Regions from separate parts of the Rhizobium sp. 05L419 genome, predicted to be linked through region 2. Evidence: riboswitches for the same ligand, from Rfam matches in the RefSeq annotation. Region 2 holds a riboswitch; each other region holds the start of a gene.
What was found. Region 2 has a riboswitch for cobalamin ahead of nrdH (glutaredoxin-like protein NrdH). Riboswitches for the same ligand answer to the same signal wherever they lie in the genome.
Positions count from the first base shown of each region.

Region 1: another riboswitch for cobalamin. It lies ahead of AC1DMK_RS09300 (ABC transporter substrate-binding protein); the one in region 2 lies ahead of nrdH (glutaredoxin-like protein NrdH).
Region 3: another riboswitch for cobalamin. It lies ahead of bluB (5,6-dimethylbenzimidazole synthase); the one in region 2 lies ahead of nrdH (glutaredoxin-like protein NrdH).

Region 1 is NZ_JBFTOF010000005.1:295,137-302,161, forward strand. Features, by position in the region: gene AC1DMK_RS09275 (nucleotidyltransferase family protein) at 184-1,260, shown strand; gene AC1DMK_RS09280 (hypothetical protein) at 1,270-1,416, shown strand; gene AC1DMK_RS09285 (hypothetical protein) at 1,455-1,700, shown strand; gene AC1DMK_RS09290 (ABC transporter ATP-binding protein) at 1,912-2,676, opposite strand; gene AC1DMK_RS09295 (FecCD family ABC transporter permease) at 2,673-3,713, opposite strand; gene AC1DMK_RS09300 (ABC transporter substrate-binding protein) at 3,710-4,726, opposite strand; cobalamin riboswitch at 4,978-5,220, opposite strand; gene AC1DMK_RS09305 (hypothetical protein) at 5,423-5,908, shown strand; gene AC1DMK_RS09310 (hypothetical protein) at 6,042-6,197, opposite strand; gene AC1DMK_RS09315 (hypothetical protein) at 6,185-6,880, opposite strand.
Region 2 is NZ_JBFTOF010000035.1:11,598-18,622, reverse strand. Features, by position in the region: gene AC1DMK_RS28095 (O-antigen ligase family protein) at 1-216, shown strand, start outside; gene AC1DMK_RS28090 (helix-turn-helix domain-containing protein) at 227-520, shown strand; gene AC1DMK_RS28085 (hypothetical protein) at 583-711, shown strand; gene AC1DMK_RS28080 (hypothetical protein) at 715-927, opposite strand; partial or broken gene nrdF (class 1b ribonucleoside-diphosphate reductase subunit beta) at 1,160-2,130, opposite strand; gene nrdE (class 1b ribonucleoside-diphosphate reductase subunit alpha) at 2,154-4,304, opposite strand; gene nrdI (class Ib ribonucleoside-diphosphate reductase assembly flavoprotein NrdI) at 4,274-4,687, opposite strand; gene nrdH (glutaredoxin-like protein NrdH) at 4,702-4,923, opposite strand; cobalamin riboswitch at 5,168-5,394, opposite strand; partial or broken gene AC1DMK_RS28055 (5-methyltetrahydropteroyltriglutamate--homocysteine S-methyltransferase) at 5,517-6,139, opposite strand; partial or broken gene AC1DMK_RS28050 (HlyD family secretion protein) at 6,179-7,025, opposite strand, start outside.
Region 3 is NZ_JBFTOF010000002.1:32,222-39,246, forward strand. Features, by position in the region: gene AC1DMK_RS02535 (DUF2865 domain-containing protein) at 1-887, shown strand, start outside; gene bluB (5,6-dimethylbenzimidazole synthase) at 891-1,586, opposite strand; cobalamin riboswitch at 1,628-1,811, opposite strand; gene AC1DMK_RS02545 (TolB family protein) at 1,837-2,670, opposite strand; gene AC1DMK_RS02550 (LTA synthase family protein) at 2,960-4,855, shown strand; gene AC1DMK_RS02555 (DUF1003 domain-containing protein) at 4,942-5,466, shown strand; gene AC1DMK_RS02560 (class II 3-deoxy-7-phosphoheptulonate synthase) at 5,601-6,974, opposite strand.

The DNA.
Region 1 (7,025 bases), on a different contig from region 2:
GGACTTATAACAAGAAGGATTGACAACTGCGAAGGGAGTTATAAGGTCTTGGCAGACACTTATAACGGCGATGGAGAATGAGCTGAGACGATTTCCTCAAAAGAAGGCAAGAGCGCATGGACAAGGCGTGGGGCCGAGCTTACCGCCGAGAGAGCCGCCTCACTCCAGAAGGAACAGATGCCAATGATGAAAGAGATCGACATCAGCTATCGGACGATGTTCGCGGAGTTGGTGCAGCGGACGCACGACGGGCAGTTTCTCGCTGACTTCCCTCTGGAAGGATGGTTCGCCACCGTTACCGTGAAGGGCCGCGATTACTGGTATTTTGATCTCCCTACTCCCGAGGGCAAGGACAAGCGAAGCTATGTCGGCCCACACAGCGACGCAGCAATCACGGCGCGGGTGAAAGCCCACAAGGAGATCAAGGACACCCTCAAAGAGCGGAGGCGTATGGTAAGCTCGCTTCGTCGTGCTGGCCTCCCCGGTCCCGACGGGTTCGCGGGCGATATCACGAAGGCCCTCGCTGATGCCGGATTGTTCCGGCTGCGGGCTGTCCTGATCGGATCGGTGGCATTCAGTACCTATGCGGGGATGATCGGCGTTCGGTTGCCCTCGTCGGCAATGCAGACGGGCGACGCGGATTTCGCGCAAGACTTCGCGATCTCGGCCGGGGTCGAAGACAGCCTGCCCCCGGTGCTGGAAGTCCTCCAGTCGGTCGATCCCGAATTCCGAGCGGTTCCGCACCAGGCGGACAAAGCCAAGGTGGTCGCCTTCCAGAACGCCAAGGGCTATCGGGTGGAATTCCTGACGGGAAACCGGGGATCGGACGAGCACACGGGCAAGCCGTCGCCCATGCCTGCCCTCGGCGGCGCGTCGGCGGAAAACCTCCGGTTCCTCGATTACCTGATCTACGAGCCTGTCCGCACGGTGCTTCTCCATCGTGAAGGCGTAACCGTGCTTGTCCCCACCCCCGAGCGGTATGCGGTCCACAAACTCATCGTGTCCTCCAGAAGGCTCACAGACACGCTGGGACGCGTGAAGGCCGACAAAGACCTATCGCAGGCCGCCTTGCTCTTCGAAGCCCTCGTGGAGACGCGCCACGGCGACGAGCTGGCCGATGCTTGGCAGGAAGCATGGGAGCGAGGGGGTGCGTGGAGAGAGGGCATAGTCAGCGGCCTAGCGAGACTGCCCAAGAACGGGGTGAAAGCCCTCGAAAGGGTTCTCGGCCCCGAGGTGGTGGAAAGCCTGGTGAAAAGGTAATCTGAACAGATGACCGGGCAAGACACCCCATATGACCCCGGCCCTTGCCGGCGTTGCGGCAAGCCGTCGGAAGTCGTCCTCAAGATCGGCCAGCAAGTCGTGAACGGCGAGGACAAGTATCTGCCGGATCGTCGGCTATGCCTCGCCTGCTGCTAGATCGAGAAGAAGGAACTATGGGAAGCAGGAGTAGGGACATGACAGCAGAAATCGCGCCTGCCGACTTCCCCGGGCTTGAGAGCCTATGCTGGAACAGGAGCAAGACGGCTCCCATCGATCGGGAAACCGCGTGGAGCCTATATCGGGCCAACTGGCGGTTCATCTACCAGGACGATCTGACGGCCGAGGAAACCCACCTGATCGAAAGCCTTGAGGTCGAATTCGGGGCGCGGTTGCTCGGCACGGAAGGCCCACCACCTCCATTCGCTCTGATCACACCGTAGCCTCAGGAACATGAGCTGCTGCAAGCCTTGCCGGAGCTCGACGCCCCCGGCAGTGTCGGCGATAAGATCGTCACCGAGGTCAGAAAAGCTCTACTAACCCAAAAGATTGTCTGCCGGCGATGGATCCTTTCGGGGTTTGGCGAGCTGATTTTCTGGCGCAAGCAAGTGCCGCTCTGCGCCAGATGCCAACTCCTTCCCCGACCGCTGACGATCACTCGATCCGGTACTGCACGTGATACCGCCCGTGAAAATCCGAGCGCGCCACGCGTGCCGCGACGCCGAAGATGTCGCGGATGAGGGTCTCGGTCAGAACCTCGTCCGGGCCCCCTGCTGCCACCACCCTGCCCTGGTGAAGAACGGCGAGACTGTCGCAGAACATCGCTGCCAGATTGAGGTCGTGAAGTGCCACGATGCTGGTGGCGTCCAGCCTGGAAACCAGCGAGAGGATTTCGAGCTGATGCTGGATGTCCAGATGGTTGGTCGGCTCGTCGAGCAGAAGTTCGCTCGGGGTCTGCGCCAACGCGCGGGCGATCTGCACCCGCTGCCGCTCGCCGCCCGACAGCGTATGCCAGGCCTGGGCCGCACGATCCGCCATGCCGACCTGCACAAGCGCACTGGTGACGGCAAGCTCATCGCCCTCAGCCCACGGCGCGATCGGCCCGCGATGCGGGGTCCTGCCGAGACGGACGACGTCGGCGACAGTCAGCTGTGCGTCGGTGCCGGTCTGCTGTTCGACGAAGGCGACGCGCCGCGCGATGTCGATGCGCCGCATCCCGGCAATGTCGGTATCGCCGAGACGGATGACACCGCTCTTTACATGGCGCAATCCGCACATCAGCCTGAGCAGGCTGGATTTGCCGGATCCGTTCGGACCGAGCAGCCCGAGCGTCCTGCCCGGCGCCACCTCGATGCTGACGCCATCGACCACCATCCTGTTGCCCGCCGACCAGCGGACCTCACTTGCTGAAATGCTCATGTCACGCTCCTCGCGCGGTAAAGAATGACCGCAAAGGCCGGTGCGCCGAACAGTGCCGTGACGACGCCGATCGGCAGGATCTGCTGCGGAATGATGATGCGCGAGACGATGTCTGCCCCGACCATGAAGATTGCCCCCATCAGCGTTGCCGCCGGCAGCAGCCGCAGGTGTCCGGGACCGACGATGAAACGCGCCGCATGCGGGACGACCAGCCCGACAAAGCCGATGGAGCCGACGATGCTGACGACGGCGGCTGTCATCAGCGCGGTCAGCCCCAGCAGCACGATGCGGACCCTGCGGACCGGGATGCCGAGCGTTGCGGCGCTGTCTGCACCGAAGGCGAACGCATCGAGCGCTCGGGCATGGAACATGCATAGGACAAAGCCGGCGCCGGCGATCGGCGCCGCCAGATACACATCCGGCCAGCGCACGCCGCCAAGACTGCCGAGCAGCCAGAACATGACGCCGCGGGCCTGCTCGGCATTGGCCGATGTCGTAACGATATAGGATGTCAGCGCATTGAAGAGCTGCGAGCCCGCCACACCGGAGAGCACGACCCGGTCGTTCTGCCCGCCCGTTCCCGCCGCCAGCAGCGCGACGAACAGGAAGGCGATGACCGCGCCGATAAATGCCCCGGACGACAGCGTCAGCACCCCATAGCCGAGCCCCAGGATCATGACGGCCACGGCCCCCGTCGAGGCGCCGGCCGATATGCCGAGCACGTAGGGCTCCGCCAGCGGGTTTCGGAGCAGCGCCTGCAGGATCACCCCGCAGAGCGCCAGCGCCGCTCCCACGCTTGCCGCCACGAGTGCGCGGCTCAGCCTGTAGTCCCACACGATGCCCTGATGGATGCGGCTGAGCTCGAACGCCGTGCCGAAAGCCCGGTTGGCGACGGCCATTGCCGTGGTCGGCAGCGGAATGGCGATCTCGCCGATCGAGACGGCAAGGCTGATCATGAAGGCGAGAAGGACCAGAGAGACGGCAATGAGCGCACTCAGCACCCACCACCTGCCGCAAACAGCGATCCCGGAGCTCACTGCCTCAGCCCGAAGGCCTTGATGCCCTTTGCCAGACCCTCGATCCCGTCGATGGTGCGGATCGTCGGATTCATCGATTGCGCATCCATCATCACGAAGCGCCTTCCTTTCACCGCCTCGAGCTGGCTCGTCACCGGGTCCTTTTCGAGGAAGTCGATTTTCACCGCCGGGTCATCGGCAGCGTAGCGGCGGCGGTCCATGGTCGCGATCACGATGATCGCGGGGTTGGCCTCGGCGATCGTTTCCCAGCCGACCAGCGGCCACTCCTCCTCGCTCGTCACGACGTTTCTGGCACCGATCGCCTTCAGGATATAGGCAGGCGCACTGTTCTTGCCGGCAATGAAGGCGTCGCCGTTCACCTCCTTGCTGGAGAACCAGAAGACGACGGGGAGCTTGCTGCCGCCGGCGTCGGCAATCGATGCTGCCGCATTCGCCTCGCGCGCCTTCAGGGCTGCAACCAGCGCGTCGCCACGGTCCGTGACGTCGAAGATTTCGGCAAGTTCGCCGATCTCCCGATAGATCAGCTCCATCGTGAAGAGCTCCTTGCGCACGCCGTCTCCACCATCGGCGTTGACCTTCGCGACGCAATCGGCGGGCGCGATATAGGTGTTGATGCCGAGCTCGGAAAACTGCTCCCGCTTGCCGACCGAGCCCTGGGGGCCGACATGCCACTCGAATTCCGCGGCAACCAGGTCGGGCTCCTGGCCAACGACGGATTCAAAACTCGGGTCATTGTCGGCGAGACGCTTGATGGTCTGGTTGTCGGCGGCAAACTGCGGCAGGACCGGCCCGACCCAGACCGCCGTGCCGGCGATATTGTCCTTGAGACCGAGCGAAAGGAGAATTTCGGTCATGCCCTGGCCGATCGAAACGATCCTGCCGGGTGCCTTGTCGAAGGTGACGGTCCGGCCGCAATTGGAAAGCGCGAGAGGATACTGGGTCGCGCCCATGGCGGGAGCCGACAGCCCGGCGACGAAAAGGACGAGACTGAACGATTGAAGCATGTGACGCATGGAGTGCCTTTGTAGAATGGAGGAAAACGCGTCGCGCCCGCCGATCGGGCGGGAAACGCGAGGGTGAAGACGGGTTCGCAGCTGCCGCCCGGCGCCGGACCTCGGTCCATGCGTCGGGACGCAGATTTGCGTCAGCCGTTGCTAAAGATGGATGGCCCAATCAAGCCTGGGATTGGCGACGGCCACGCGGTTCGCACCGATGTCGAGATCGATCATGCTCGCTCCTGTTCCGGGCATCCCCGCCCGGTTGATTGGATCTATCTTCGACGGCAGGTCTCCTGGCTCGCGAATATATGCGTCTCATCTGCCTTCCCGCGCAAACGAGTGTCACGCAGTGGCATGGCGCCCGAAAAGGGCGCCACTGGGATGATCGGCAATCCGCTTACAGTTGCGGGGGCAGCCACGGTCTTGGTCCCTTGTTGGGTCGTCCGCACCGTGTTCCCTATTAATCCCCTCGGAGTCATCGTCGGGGAACCGTCGGGCGCAGTTAAGCCACGCCGTATGACAAGGTCAAGCCGAACGGCTCATGATGTTCAGCCTGAAAACGCCACATGGCTTCCATTCTCCATCGAGCCTTGCCAGAAGTGACGCGGCCAGACCGCTGATTCGACCAATTTCGGACACAGAAGGATGGCATGGCACTGCTCATGAGAGGCGCCCGTTCGCGGCGCGCCGCCACTGGACCGCTTGCGAGGTATGAAGGTGAAACTGCTAACTCTGGCCACGGCTTTGCTGTTTGCAACGGCGCTTGCTTCGACGGCCAATGCCGCACCCCAGAATTTCCCCGGCGCGCCGGGCGCGCTGACGCTTGCCGGCAAATGCGCCAAGCTCGTGGTCGGCAAGGTCGATGCGACGAAGGAGTGCCAGGGCGAAATCGCCAGCGTGACGCTGATCAACGGCCAGGTCACCTTGATCTTCACCTCCGGCGGCAAGATGCTCGGTTTCCAGGGCGACGGCACGAAGATCAAGCCGGCATCCGCCGGCAACGTCAGCCTGCCCCTCAGCCTCGTCGTCACCGGCGTCGGTCAGAAGATGACCGGCCAGGTGAAGGTGACGGGCACCTGCACGATGGGCAACCCCTACGGCGGTAAGCCGGTCGCCATCGAATGCACGGCCAAGAGCGCCGATACCGCCTTTGCCGGCAACTTCCGCACCAACGGCAAGTCGCCGAAGCAGAAGTAGCGTCAACGGGATACGGATGCCTACCCCGCCGTCGGATCGCCCGCGTTGGCGTCCAGATTCTGGTTCAGCCGCTTCAGAAGCGTGTCGACTTCCTCGTCCGTGAAGCCCGACAATGCCTGCCGGTTGCCTTCCATCAGGATTGCGCGCCGGGAAGGCGCTCCTCTGCCTGCTCTGTCAGGGTGATCAGGCGGCTCCGTCCGTCCTTGGGATCGGGGAGCCGCTGGACGAGGCCATCGCGTTCGATGCGCGACAGCAGCTGCGCCATCAGGCGGCTGATCAAGCGCACCACGCGCCGCTGCCCGGCTTGCGGGCGAGGCCTTCGTCGATGAGCTGCACGCCGATCGACCGCCCGTCGCGGGAGATGACGCGCGGCGCTCCGGCCTTGCCAGGCTGCCCGGCCGGGTTCATCGCGAAGGATCCGGCATTGAGGATGTTCAAGAGCCGCAGTTTGGCGGCAAAGCCGATACGTCTTTCACCGTCGCAGCGCGCATCGTCGATGCCCGGGCTGACGATATCGGCAATGACGATCTTCTCGCCCTTGTACCAGAAGGTGCCACCATCGGCGACGCAGTTGATGTGCTCGCCCTGTCCGCAATAGCCGAATGCCGCCTTCGCGGCCTGCGTCTGTGCCGGGGAAACCGAAACGGGTACCGCCTTTTCAGGTGCGGCCGGCGCCTTTGCCGGGATGGGAATCGCAGCGGGAGGCAGCACGCGCGAGACCGCGGAGATCGAGGCGGTCTGTTTCGGCCCGGCATCGCGTGCCGGCTCGCTTTTCGCAACGGTGACGGGGCGCGTGGCGGCGGGCGCGGGGGCATGCGCCGCCAGCATGGGCTTCACGCTCTTCCAGTTGTCGTAGACCGCGATGCCGCCAACGGCGATCGCGCCGATGATGGCCCAGGGGAGAGCGCTTCCGCCTCCCCTGCCTTTTGACCGTGTCGATGATTTGCGGCGGCGTGTCGCTGTCTTGGCCATGTGTCCGAATCCCGTGATCGGCGGATTATCGCCGCGCAATCCTTTCGGAAAGGTTGGCGAATGCCGTTTGGCACCGGCAAGTTTTTTTAAAAAGCCCGTCGTCACACAATCGCGCCATTTGGCGTGTCGGGAGGACACATCACGA
Region 2 (7,025 bases):
AAAGACCGGCCATGGCAGCCCTACATCATGATCGCATCGATTGCTGTTCTCGGCCATGCGACCATCGGCAACGTTATCGATATCGACCACTGGCGCCACGTCTACCTGCTCTTCGGCGTCGTCTGGGGCTGTGCTGCGCTTGAGCAACGGCATATTCGCAACCAGATGCCCGGCTTGCGCCGCCAAGCCACTTGCGAACTGCAGCCGCCGCGCTAGACTTCCGTTCATGATCACAGCACCGCAAATGCGTGGCGCACGCGCCATGACCGGAATGACAATCGAGCAACTGGCAGCCGCCTCCGGACTGCCGGCAGCAACCATCCAAACACTGGAGCACGATGAGGCGAGCGGAGAGCCATACGCGCTTCTCGCCGTAAGGCAGGCGCTCGAGGCTGCGGGCATCATCTTCATCGGCAGCGGCAACCACGACGAGGGCGGGCCTGGCGTCAGACTGAGGGCGCGTATAAACGTCGATGAGGGCATTCGACCCGAAAACCTCAACTCCGCCAACGACGACTGATCGGGAACCAAAGCTGAGCTTCTGCGTTTATCCCCGTATTATCAAAATGTTGGGGGTATTGCATGAACCGCACAAACGGCCTGTATTTCATAGTCGGCGGGCTAGGCCCGTATATTCTCCATGAGGAAAGCAAACCGGACGGAATCGAGATGAGCATCGGTAAAAATGGTGTCTCGATCGAGGAGAAGTGAGGCTTAGAGATAGGCCTTGGCAAGGGCGGCAAGCTTCGTTTGATCCTTGACGCCCTGCCGATACAACTGGATGAGTAGCGCGGCTATTTGCTCGGCCTGAGGCGCGTTTCGCGCGAAACCTCGTTTTTCACAGACATCGTCAAGAACATCGGACAAAAGGTCCAAGTCCTCTGAAAAGAGCGGCAGGTCGCGAGGGAAAATCGGGGATCTAAGCATCGCGCCTTATGTCCACCGAGGGCTGACACCGGATCGTCATCGGCCGCCCATCACATAGCCGACGATGCGATCACTATGCGCGTGAACATGTGCCTTATCAATATCCGTTACGTGTAGAAACACTAATGTGAACTCATTGCTCGGGCAACGTCTGGGCGGAAGCCGGCGTGACGACGTGGCCGCAGCAAGTGCCACTGTCGCCGACTTTCAGCTGTGCTCGCGGAACGCGTCTTCAGAAATCCCAATCCTCATCTTCCGTCGCAACCGCCTTGCCGATCACGTAGGATGAGCCGGAACCCGAAAAGAAGTCGTGATTTTCGTCGGCGTTTGGCGACAAGGCAGACAGGATCGCTGGGTTGACCAAGCCTCTGCCGGAAACAGCGCCTCATAGCCCAGGTTCATCAGGGCCTTGTTGGCGTTGTAGTGGAGGAATTTCTTGACGTCTTCCGTCAACCCGACGCCGTCGTATAGCGCTTCGGTGTATTTTGCCTCGTTGTCGTAGAGCTCCAACAGCAGGTCGAATGCGAAATCCTTGACCTGCTGTTGCTTGTCCTTGCCCAGGCGCTCCAATCCTCGCTGGAATTTGTACCCGATGTAGTAGCCATGAACCGCCTCATCGCGGATGATGAGACGGATCATGTCCGCGGTGTTGGTAAGCCGTGCGCGGCTCGACCAGAACATGGGCAGATAGAAACCCGAATAGAATAGAAAGCTCTCGAGGAACACGCTGGCAACTTTCTTCTTCATGGGATCGCCAGAATCATACTGCTCCATGATCAGCAAAGATTTGCGCTGCAGGAACTCGTTCTCATCCGACCAGCGATAGGCGTCGTCTACATCAGGCGTCGAGCAGAGTGTCGAGAAGATCGAGGAATAGGAGCGCGCATGCACCGCTTCCATGAATGAGATGTTAGAAAGAACGGCTTCCTCGTGCGGCGTGGCGGCATCCTCCATCAACCTCACCGACCCGATGCCGTTTTGGATGGTGTCGAGCAGGGTGAGCCCTGTGAACACACGGATCGTAAGCTGCTGCTCGGCGGGCTTCAGGGCGGCCCAGGAGGCAATATCGTTCGACAGCGGCACCTTCTCTGGAAGCCAGAAGTTACCCGTCAGGCGGTTCCATACCTCCAGATCCTTCGCGTCCTCGATCCGGTTCCAATTGATGGCGCGGATGCGGCTCGCCGGCTTGAATTGCATGTTCATAGAGAGATCCTTTGAAACCGGTGTCAAAGCGCGCAGGAAACGCAGCCCTGCACCTCGGTGCCCAACAGCGCCATCTGGCGGAGGCGAATGTAATAAATGGTCTTGATGCCCTTCTTCCAGGCGTGGATCTGACCCCTGTTGATGTCGCGGGTCGTCGCCGTGTCGCGGAAGAAGAGTGTCAGCGAGAGACCCTGGTCGACGTGCTGGGTGGCTGCCGCATAGGTATCGATGATCTTCTCAGGGCCGATCTCGTAGGCATCCTCGTAGTAGTCGAGGTTTTCGTTGGTCATGAAGGCCGCGGGGTAGTAGACGCGGCCGATCTTTCCCTCTTTCCGGATTTCGATCTTCGACACGATTGGATGGATCGACGACGTCGAGTGGTTGATGTAGGAGATCGATCCCGTCGGCGGCACGGCCTGTAGGTTCTGGTTATAGAGACCGGAGGTCGTCACAGCGTCCTTGAGCTTCAGCCAGTCCTCCTGGGTCGGGATGTGGACGCCGGCAGTGTCGAACAATGCCTGCACCTTCTCTGTCGCCGGCTCCCAAAGCTGCTCTGTATACTTATCGAAATATTCGCCGGAGGCGTATTTCGATCTCTCGAAGCCCTTGAAGCTCGCGCCACGTTCAGCCGCGATCCGGTTGGACGCGCGGATGGCATGGTACGTCACGGTGTAGAAGTAGATATTGGTGAAATCGACGCCTTCCTCGGAGCCATAGTAGATGCGCTCGCGGGCAAGATAGCCGTGCAGGTTCATCTGCCCGAGGCCGATCGCGTGGCTGTCGTTGTTGCCCCTCTCGATTGATGGCACCGACGAGATATGGCTCATGTCGGATACGGCCGTCAGCGCCCGGATCGATGTCTCGATCGTCTTTCCGAAATCGGCCGAATCCATTGCCGCGGCGATGTTGAGCGAGCCGAGATTGCAGGAAATATCCTTGCCCATATGCTTGTAGGACAGGTCGTCATTGTATTCGCTCGCCTCGCTGACCTGGAGGATTTCCGAGCAGAGATTGCTCATAGTGATGCGCCCGGCGATCGGGTTTTCCCGGTTCACCGTGTCCTCGAACATGATGTAGGGATAGCCGCTCTCGAACTGGATCTCGGCGAGCGCCTGGAAGAAGTCTCGCGCCTTCATCTTCTTCTTGCGGATGCGGCTGTCGGCGACCATTTCGCGGTACTTCTCCGTCACCGAGATTTCGGTGAACGGCACCCCGTAGACGCGTTCGACGTCATAGGGTGAGAAGAGGTACATATCGTCGTTGTTCCTGGCGAGTTCGAAGGTGATATCGGGTATGACGACACCGAGCGACAGCGTCTTGATCCTGATCTTCTCATCCGCGTTCTCGCGCTTGGTGTCGAGGAAACGCATGATGTCCGGATGGTGGGCGTTGAGATAGACGGCACCCGCGCCCTGGCGCGCGCCAAGCTGGTTGGCATAGGAGAAGCTGTCTTCCAGGAGCTTCATCACGGGGATGATGCCTGACGACTGGTTCTCGATGTGCTTGATCGGCGCCCCGGCCTCACGAATATTGGTGAGCGAAAGCGCAACGCCACCGCCTCGTTTGGAAAGTTGAAGCGCCGAATTGATGGAGCGCCCGATCGATTCCATATTGTCTTCGATGCGCATCAGGAAGCACGAGACGAGCTCGCCGCGCTGCTTCTTGCCAGCATTCAGAAAGGTCGGCGTCGCAGGCTGGAACCGGCCAGAAATGATCTCGTCGACCACGTCGCGAGCGAGTTGCTCGTTGCCGCGCGCGAGCGCGAGCGCGACCATGCAGACGCGGTCTTCATAGCGCTCCAGGTAGCGCTTTCCGTCAAAGGTCTTGAGCGTGTAGCTGGTGTAGTACTTGAACGCTCCGAGGAAGGTCGGGAAGCGGAATTTCCTCGCGTATGCGTGGTCGCACAGGTCGCGCACGAAATTGAACGAATACTGGTCGAGCACTTCGCGCTCGTAATAGCCTTCGCTCACGAGGTAGTCGAGTTTTTCCCTAAGGTTATGGAAGAAGACGGTATTCTGGTTGACGTGCTGCAGGAAATACTGCCGTGCCGCAAGCCGATCCTTGTCGAGCTGGATCCTTCCATCGTCGTCATAGAGATTCAGCATGGCGTTGAGCGCATGGTAGTCCAGCGCGGGTTCGACCTTCACAGGGCGTTCGAGCGTAACCGTGTCCAAAATCGTTCCAATCCGTTTTTGACGTTGGTGACGTCCTCGTCCGTACCCAGGAGCTCGAACCTGTTGAGGTAAGGCACCTGGCATTTTCTGGAGATGACGTCGCCGGCGAGCCCATAGGTCTTGCCGAAATTGCTGTTGCCCGCGGCGATCACGCCGCAGAGGTTGGAGCGGTTCTCCGCCTGGTTGAGGAAGCGGATCACCTGCTTGGGCACGGCTCCCTTGCCGCCATCGCCGCTGTATGTCGGCACCACGAGGACGAAAGGCCGGCGCACGAAAAAGGCTTCATCGGGCAGAACCGGAATACGGACCGCGTCCATCCCCAGCTTGCCGATGAAGCGATGGGTGTTTTCGGATCGGCTGGAGAAGTAGACGATCTGCCCCATCGGCGGTTCCCCGGTCAGGCAAGCGCGCTGATCATGTCGGGACGGAAGCCGGCCCAATGCTGTTCGCCTGCGACGACCACGGGGACCTGGCGATAGCCAAGACCCTGGACGAGTTCATAGGCCAGGGTATCGGTTGAAACGTCGACGATCAGGTATTCGATGCCGTGCCTATCGAGCGCGCGCGTGGTCGCGGTGCACTGAACGCAGGCAGGCTTGCTGTAAACGGTGATGTTCATTGGTATCCTCGTGTTTCGATGGCATGAAAGGTCGTTCGGGCATCCGCCGATGCTCGTGCGATGAGACGGAAAAAACAGGTGTCGCCTGCGGTCAGACGCTAAGCGGCCATCACTCGTCCTGATACGGATTGGAACTCAAGACATGGACTTCACCCCGAAGTTGGCTGATCGCGAGATCTCGGGGGCAGCGGGCACACGCGGATTCATTCCGCAGCACAACGCGACCTTCCGGACACCCCGCCCGTGGACGTTTCTGATCGAGGCAGGTCTCCTGGCTTACGGGTCGTCGCGTCCATCCTCGCCTTCCCGAAACCTTCCGGCTCCAGTGGCTTTCCCAGATGGATGCTCGCCGCTTACAGTTGCGGGGGCAGCTCCGGCATTGCGGAGTCCATCATGGGCTACCGCGCACCGTATTCCCGTCTTAGCCTCCAATCCTTGCGAATCGAAGGAACCTCGAACACTATATATAGTAGACAAGGTTAGATTCCCGTCAACGACTATGATCAACGGTCGACAAGATCGGTGGGATAAGCGGTACGGGGCGGCGGGAAGACGCCGGGATTTCCCCGGCGTCTCATCCGGTGGAAAGATCGTCAGACGCCGGCGGCCGACAACGTTCCGTGGCTGGTCAAGCGGAGCAGCCTCGCCGCTTCGACCATGTTGACTAGGGCAGGCTTGACCTCTTCCCATTTGCGGGTCTTCAGGCCGCAATCGGGATTGATCCACAACTGCGTATCATTGAGACGCCGCCTCGCCAGGTCGAGCAGTTCCGTCATTTGAGCGACATCTGGAATCCGCGGCGAGTGGATGTCGTAGACGCACGGACCGTTCTCGTTCGGTAGTCCTGGTGCTGGAAGACGTCGAGAAGCTCCATTTTCGAACGCGAGGTCTCGATCGAGATGACATCGGCGTCCATGGTCTCGATGGAAGCCATGATATCGTTGAACTCCGAATAGCACATGTGCGTGTGGATCTGCGTCTTGTCGGAAACGCCGCTCGAGCATATGCGAAACGCCTCAACCGCCCAATCGAGATAGGTGCCCCGATCGCCTTTCCGAAGGGGCAGGTCCTCTCGAAGCGCTGCCTCGTCGATCTGGATCATCGCAGTACCGGCTTCCTCCAGGTCGGCAACCTCGTCACGGATTGCAAGAGCGATCTGGCGGCATACGGCGCTGCGAGGAAGATCATCGCGAACGAACGACCAGTTCAGGATGGTTGCTCCATTGGCGTATCGCAGGTGGATGTCACCTCTCAATCAGAACGGATTGACGTAATTGGTGATGGCGATCTGGCGCAAGAGTACTTTGCGGATCACCTGCGCAGCCTTGACATGATCCGTGAAGATGGCCGCAGTACCAGTGCTTCCTGCGGGCAGTTTGGCTGCGAACGCCGCGTCGTCGAGCCTGATCCTGACCACGAACGGCACGGTCTGGATCAACTCGGAAGAGACAGCGGCGCCTGAAACTTTCGTCTGTCCGGTGGCCACCGCTTGCAAGACGCTCTCAACCTTGCCGGAATAGACCTTGCCTGGCATGAACTTGAACGTCGCTTCGACCGGCTGACCGGGCTCGATGTAACGGGCATTGATCTGCGGCACCTCCATGCCGATGATCGTGTCCGACGTATCGATGAACGCCATTGCCGGCGAAAGCGGCAGATTGGTGACACGCGCTCCGGTTCGTAGAGCTAGATTGGTCACGTATCCGTCAGCCGGAGCACGAACGACAGTTTTTTCCAGGTCCCACTTCGCGGCCACAAGCTCTGCCTGCAGCTGTTCGACCTCTGCCTGGCGTTGCTCGACGTCGAAGGCTCGACCCGCGCCACTTGTCTGCAGTCGTGTGGTTTAAGAAAGACGGAGCTGCTGCAGGTCCAGTTGTGCCTGCAGCGCATCCACCTTTGCCTTGAGGGGCACAGCGTCGATCGTGAAGAGAACGTCACCTGCCTTCAGCGGTGTATTTGGTTTAACGGGAACCTCGACGACTTCGCCAGCAACATCCGGAACGACGGCGACGGAGTTGCGGACGACAAGCGCTGTTCCTTGAGGCGCACCCCAGTTCATAGGGATAAACAATCCAACGAGCAGCAGGAGAAGTACCAGAACC
Region 3 (7,025 bases), on a different contig from region 2:
TGCGGCGTAATGGGTGCAGCGCCGGCAGCATGGTGACGATCGGCGGCGACAACGCCGACTTCTGTGGCGAGCTCGAGCAGGCGGAAGCCAAGATGGCCGATAATATCAGCTATCTCCAGCAGCGCCGCGACGAACTGCGGGCGCAGAGCGAAGATACCCGCACGCGCAACGAGCTGATCGCTGCACTCGACGCCAACAGTTGCAACGCAGAGTCGTCGCTCCCCGACGATCCCCAGTATGCACCGCCTCCGAGCATCGACGATCAGGCGATGCGCGACGACACGTTCATACCGCTCGGCGGTGGCCAGGGGCGGCGAAGGTCTTATGTTCCATCCGGTATGCAACCCCTTTCGCATCTCAACACGGTGTGCGTCCGCACCTGTGACGGAGGCTTCTTCCCGCTCAGCTCCAACGCGACTTCGATGGACTTCGCGCGCGACGCCGACACTTGCGCGAAAATGTGTCCCGGCGTCGATACGGAGCTTTTCTATCACGATGTCTCCGTCGGAGAGACATCGGACATGATCTCCACGGCGACGGGCGCGCCCTATAGCGCGATGCCGAATGCATTCGTCTACAAGAACCGCAAGCCGGGGGAAAAAACGTCCTGCAGCTGCGACCTCCCCGCCTACTACGAACGCATGAGAAAGAACCAGTCTGCAGTCACCGAACTGCCCAAGAACGGCTCGATCACCAAAATCGAGACCCGGAAGCCGGAGGCGCCTGCGATTGCGGCGCCTGCCCCGCAATCCCAGGTGCCCGACCGGCCCTATGATCTGCAAAGCGACAAGGTCCGCCAGATCGGACCCCAATTCCTAGCCGGCGATCAGGGGGCAATCGACCTCAAGCACCCATCGACCCCGGGTGCTCAACCGCAGCAGCGGTAGCGGTTATTCGATCCCTTCGCCATTGCCCCAGCGATCGGCAAAGATCAGCTCTGCGACTGGCATCCGCTGCCGCCAGCCTTTGACGGCGAGTTCAGGCTGCTCGTACAGCTGGTCGACATAGCCGACACAGAGCCACGCAACGATCTCGACCCGCTCGGGCACGCCGAGGATCTGCTTGAGGTCGGCTTCATGGAAGATGCTGACCCAGCCGACGCCGATCCCTTCCGCGCGCGCGGCTAGCCAGAGATTTTGTACCGCGCAGACCGTCGAATAGGAATCCATCCGCGGATTGTGCGTCCGTCCAAGCACGACGTCGCCGCAGCGATCCGGATCGCAGGTGATGCAGATTCCAAGCGGGGCGCTGCGGATGCCTTCCAGCTTCAGCGACCGATAGGCCTGCTGCCGTTCGCCGGAAAACATCTCGGCCGCCTCCAGATTGGCACGATTGAAGGCGTCCCACACGGCGGACTTGACGTCCGGGTCGCGCACGAGAATGAAGTTCCACGGCTGCATGAAGCCGACGGACGGTGCGTGGTGCGCGGCTTCCAGGAGACGTTTGATCACGTCGTCCGGCAGGATGTCAGGCAGAAACTCCGAGCGAACGTCCCGTCGCGTCTCAATTGCCTTGTAAACCGCTTTGCGTTCGTCCTCAGAAAAGGCCGCAGCTCTTGGTAGAGAGCCAGAATGGTCTGGTCGCATCGTCAATCCCCAACAACACAACCGCCCGCCGTCCACGCGGGTCAGTCTATGATTGTCGGGCCGGTCTTCTGACTTGGGGTCACCCGCCTGCCGCGCCTTCCCGGCACGGAGCCAGTGGCATTTGAGCGGCAAACGTCAGCCTTACAGCGTTGGGCACGTTCCGGTCTTGCACCGAATTCCCGATTCTCCCGCGCTGACGCGGGCACCCGACGAGCAACCTATGTCGCGAAATGCCGCCAAACGCAATCGATCAGGCGGACGCTGGGAAATATCTGACATAGGCGAACTCGTCACCGTCTGGTGACCAGTTGGGCACATTGATCGTTCCCTGCCCGCCGAATAGTTCGAAGAGTGTCGTCAGATTGCCGCCGTCCATGTCCATGAGCCGCAGCCTGACATTCAGGTCGCGCGGATGGTCGAACACGTCGGGATCATAGGAAAGGATCAGCACCTTGTCGTTTCCGGGAGACGGATGGGCGAACCAGTTGCCGTAGTCGTCGTGCGTGATTTGTTCGAGCCCTGTCCCATCAGGATGAATGCGCCAGATCTGCATGAGACCGGTGCGACTGGAATTGAAGTAGATCCATCGGCCGTCAAGGGAATAGTCAGGCCCGTCGTTGCGGCCCTCTCCGTGGGTGAGGCGCTTCTCCTCGCCTCCGCTGACCGGGATCGTGTAAATGTCGAAGAGGTCGTTGCGGATGCCGCAATAGGCGAGTTCCTGGCCGTCCGGTGACCAGCCATGCCAATAGGACGGAAGGTTCGTCGTAACCAGGCGGGGGACGCCGCCTTCGACAGGCAGAACGTAGATCGCCGACTTGCCGAATTCGGTCTTGTCTGAAATGACGATCCGCGAACCATCCGGAGAAATCCCGTGATCGTTGTTGCACGCGATCGCGAAGCCAGTATCGACCATCTCGACGCGCCCAGAACCATCGAGCGCGAGACGGTGAAGAAGCCCGTCCCCGTTCAGCAGGAGGTAGCTGCCGTCTGGTGAGAAATTGGGCGCTTCGACGAGTTGATCGGTTTGCCAGACACTCCGGGACACACCCGTCCGGACATTAAAGATCTCCACGGAACTGCGCACGTAAAGCCTCCTCGACCTCAGATTCAAACGAAGGTCTGAACTACGCCACCGCCTGCCCTCGCGCAAGGACACTTCTCGGCGGTTATGTTGCGTATGCTAGCTATGTCCCATCGCAAATCAGCATCATCGACGCAAAAGCGCCGAGGGCAATTTGATCAATAAAGTCATACATGCGGGAAACCTAACCGGTTCATCTAGCGTTCATGACGGAGATGTGACAGTTCGGTGAAGGTTTGATGACACTGGAGTTTCACCGTTGATCGCGCAAGTCTTAAGGTCTGAAGCGGCAATGCGCGTCGCGTCGCTTTACACGCGTGTCGGCGCAAGCGGACGCCCGACCGCGCTTCGCGGTGCGATCAGCGTAGCGCTTTCGGCATTGATAGCACTTTTGGCGACCGTCGCGGTCGAATCAATCGCACGTGGGGCTATCACCGATGTCGGGGAGTTCGTGACGTCGACGGCCCGTCCCGGCATGACGACTGTCGTGATGCTGACGGTGCTGATGCTGTCGCTCGACGCGGTGTTGGGTCGGCGGTTTCTGTCCGCGTTGATCGTTCTGCCGGCAGTGCTCGTCCCAGCATTCGTGTCCAATCAGAAGCAGCACTATCTCTCCGATCCGCTCTATCCGTCGGATGTACTTTTCGGGCGGCAGATCATGGAGCTTCTGCCCGTCATGGTTCGCGACCGTCCGTTTGCCGCCGTGGCACTTGCCGTTGGTATCCTGCTCTCGGTCACCGGAATCGTGCTTGCCTGGCGTTTTGCCTGGCGCCACTTTCCGAAGCTGTCGAGCAAGAACCGCACGAGAAGCCTTTGCCTCGGCCTACCTGTTATCGCGGCTTTCGCATCGCTGATGGACTACTCCCAGTATTCCTGGATCCGCGATCGTCTGCAGGTCGTGCCGATGATGTGGGACCAGAAGGAGAACTACCGCAGCAACGGCTTTATCCTGGCCTTCATGTTCAATATTCCGATGGCCGATGTTGCGGCTCCCGCCGGCTTCGGCACGCAAACGCTCGACGCTATTCCCGCACGCAACTACGGCTATCTGAGTGGCCCCCGTGAGAAGCCCGACGTCATCATGCTGATGAGCGAATCCTTCTGGGATCCCACCAGACTGAAGACGTTGAAGCTGTCTGAAGATCCGCTGCCGAATATCCGCGCAGCCCAATCCGGCCATGTTTTTTCGCCGGAATTCGGTGGCATGACGGCCAATGTCGAGTTCGAGGCGCTGACCGGCTTCTCGAACGCATTTCTGCCTTACGGCAGCATTCCCTATCAACAGTACGTCCGCACCGACGTTCCATCGCTTGCGACCTTCTTCCGGGGCGAAGGCTACGCAGCGCGTGCGCTGCATCCTTTCAGCGGCTGGTTCTGGAACCGCAACGAGGTCTACAAGGATTTCGGCTTCGAGGAGTTTCGCAGCGAGGAGACTATGCCGGCGATGGAAAAGCGCGGCATATTCGCCTCCGACGATTCCCTGATGAAGGAGATCATGCAGGAAGCGGATGGGATGGATCGCCCCTTCTTCTTCTTCGCTGTCACTCTGCAAGGTCATGGTCCGTACGAAGCCAACCGCTACGGCAAGAACACAATCGATATTCAAGGCAAACTGACGGAAGCCGACCGTGCGACGCTTGCCACCTACACACAGGGCGTCAAGGAGGCCGACGACAGCTTCAAGTTGCTGGTGGACTGGGCCGAGAAGCGCGAGCGTGAAACCATCATCGTGCTTTGGGGCGACCATCTTCCGCCGCTCGGCAATGTTTACATGGACACAGGCTACATGCCCGACCAGGTGGCAACCCGCAAGGCATCGGTCAGCGTCATGAAGCAGGAGCACGAGACGCCGCTGGTCATCTGGTCGAACAAGAAGGGATCGAAAGCGGACATCGGCACCATCAGCCCTTCTCTGCTGCCCTACCATTTGCTGAAATTCGCGGGCTACGAGCATCCATTCTACACCGGCTTCCTCGGCCGCGTTCAGAAGAAATATGCTGTCGTGGACCGCTATCAGCTCATTGCACGCGACAATACGCCCTCACCGGACTGGGTTCTCAATCCCAAAAACCTGGATCCGCTCGTGCGTGACTATCGCTATATCCAGCATGACATCATGTTCGGCAAAGCCCGGACGCTCGACCGCTTCTTCCCGCAGCACGCGTGGATACGCAATCCGGGCTCCTGAGCCGGTGGATTGCGTGTCGCATTGCAATTTCACTGCATAACGGAATACTCGCCCCGAACTAGGAATACAGTATCGGGAGTCGTTCCATGCATAACCTGCCAAACTTCGTACACCTTCATTTCGACAAGTCCGCCGACGAGCTGGGCGACATCGAGAAACGCGTTCTAGCCAAGGCTCATGAGCGCAAGATCATCTCGACCGACATCAACGCGGCACTTCAGGCGGAATCTTCACTGGGCGAAAGGCTATCTGATTCAATTGCCCGCATCGGCGGTTCCTGGGGCTTCATCTCCGCCTTCCTGGTTTTCCTGGTATTCTGGTCCGTCGTGAACACGATTGTCGTCACGACCCAACCCTTCGACCCCTACCCGTTCATTTTCCTGAACCTCATCCTCTCGATGATCGCCGCCATCCAGGCTCCGATCATCATGATGTCGCAGAACCGACAAGCCGAGCGCGATCGTTTCGAGGCGGCAAAGGATTATGAGGTAAATCTGAAGGCGGAGTTGGAGGTGCTGTCTCTCCACCAGAAGATCGATTTGCAGGTTTTGACGGAGATCGCCGCCATGCGCGAGGATATTGCGCGCCTGTCGCAGCGTTTGACAAGTTGAAACCCAAACGAGGGAGGTGAGGCTGCGGCCGGCCAGGAGCCGAGGGGACCGATGCCCGCAATGAATGACTGCTGCTTCAACGAAAAAGCCCGGCGCTGGGCCGGGCTCATTCGCGTTCGAACAATCGATATCGATCAACCGTTGACAGCCATCCGCTTTTCGTCGCGGCCGCCCTTCATGCGCTCGGCAAGCAGGAAGGCAAGCTCGAGCGCCTGGTCGGCGTTGAGGCGCGGGTCACAATGGGTGTGGTACCGATCATGCAGATCGTCCGCGGTCACCGCGCGGGCGCCGCCCGTGCATTCCGTCACGTCCTTGCCGGTCATCTCGATATGGATGCCACCCGGATGCGTACCTTCTGCGCGGTGGATCTGGAAGAAGCTCTCCACTTCCGACAGGATCCGCTCGAACGGACGGGTCTTGTAGCTGTTGAGCGTGATCGTGTTGCCATGCATCGGATCGCAGGACCAGACGACCTTGCGACCCTCTCGCTCGACGGCGCGGATCAGACGCGGCAGATGCTCGGCAACCTTGTCGTGGCCGAAACGGCAGATCAAGGTCAGACGGCCGGCTTCGTTCGTCGGGTTCAGGATGTCGATCAGGTTCAAAAGGTCGTCTGCCTGCAGAGACGGGCCGCACTTCAGGCCGATCGGGTTCTTGATGCCCCGGCAATACTCGACATGCGCATGATCGGCCTGACGCGTACGATCGCCGATCCAGATCATGTGGCCGGAGGTCGCGTACCAGTCGCCCGACGTGGAGTCGACGCGGGTCAGGGCTTCTTCGTAGCCGAGCAGCAGCGCTTCATGGCTGGTGAAGAAATCGGTCTCCCGCAGGCTCGGATTGTTTTCCGAGCTGATTCCGATCGCCTTCATGAAATCCATGGTTTCGCTGATACGGTCCGCAAGCTTGCGGTATCGCTCGCCCTGCGGGCTGTCTTTGACGAATCCAAGCATCCACTGATGCACGTTCTCGAGGTTGGCATAGCCGCCCATCGCGAAAGCACGCAGCAGGTTGAGCGTCGCGGCCGACTGGCGGTATGCCATGGCCTGACGTTCGGGATTGGGGATGCGGGCCTCTTCCGTGAATTCGATGCCGTTGATGATGTCGCCGCGATAGCTCGGGAGCGAGACGCCGTCCAGGGTCTCGATGCCCGAGGAGCGCGGCTTGGCGAACTGACCGGCAATGCGGCCCACCTTAACGACAGGCAACTGCGCCCCAAAAGTCAGGACAACGGCCATCTGGAGGAATGCGCGGAAGAAGTCGCGGATGTTGTCCGCGCCATGCTCAGCGAAGCTTTCGGCGCAATCGCCGCCCTGCAGCAGAAAACCGTTGCCATCTGCTACATTGGCGAGATGCTTCGTCAGGCGGCGCGCTTCACCGGCAAAGACCAGCGGTGGATAAGATGCAAGCTGAGCTTCCGTTGCTGCCACTGCCGCCTGATCCGGATAATCCGGAACCTGCTGGATCGGTTTTTGCCGCCAACTGCTCGGAGTCCAATTCTGTGCCATCTCACTCACCTGTTTCAGCATCCCGCGTGTGTGCCGGATGTCTCGTCCTAA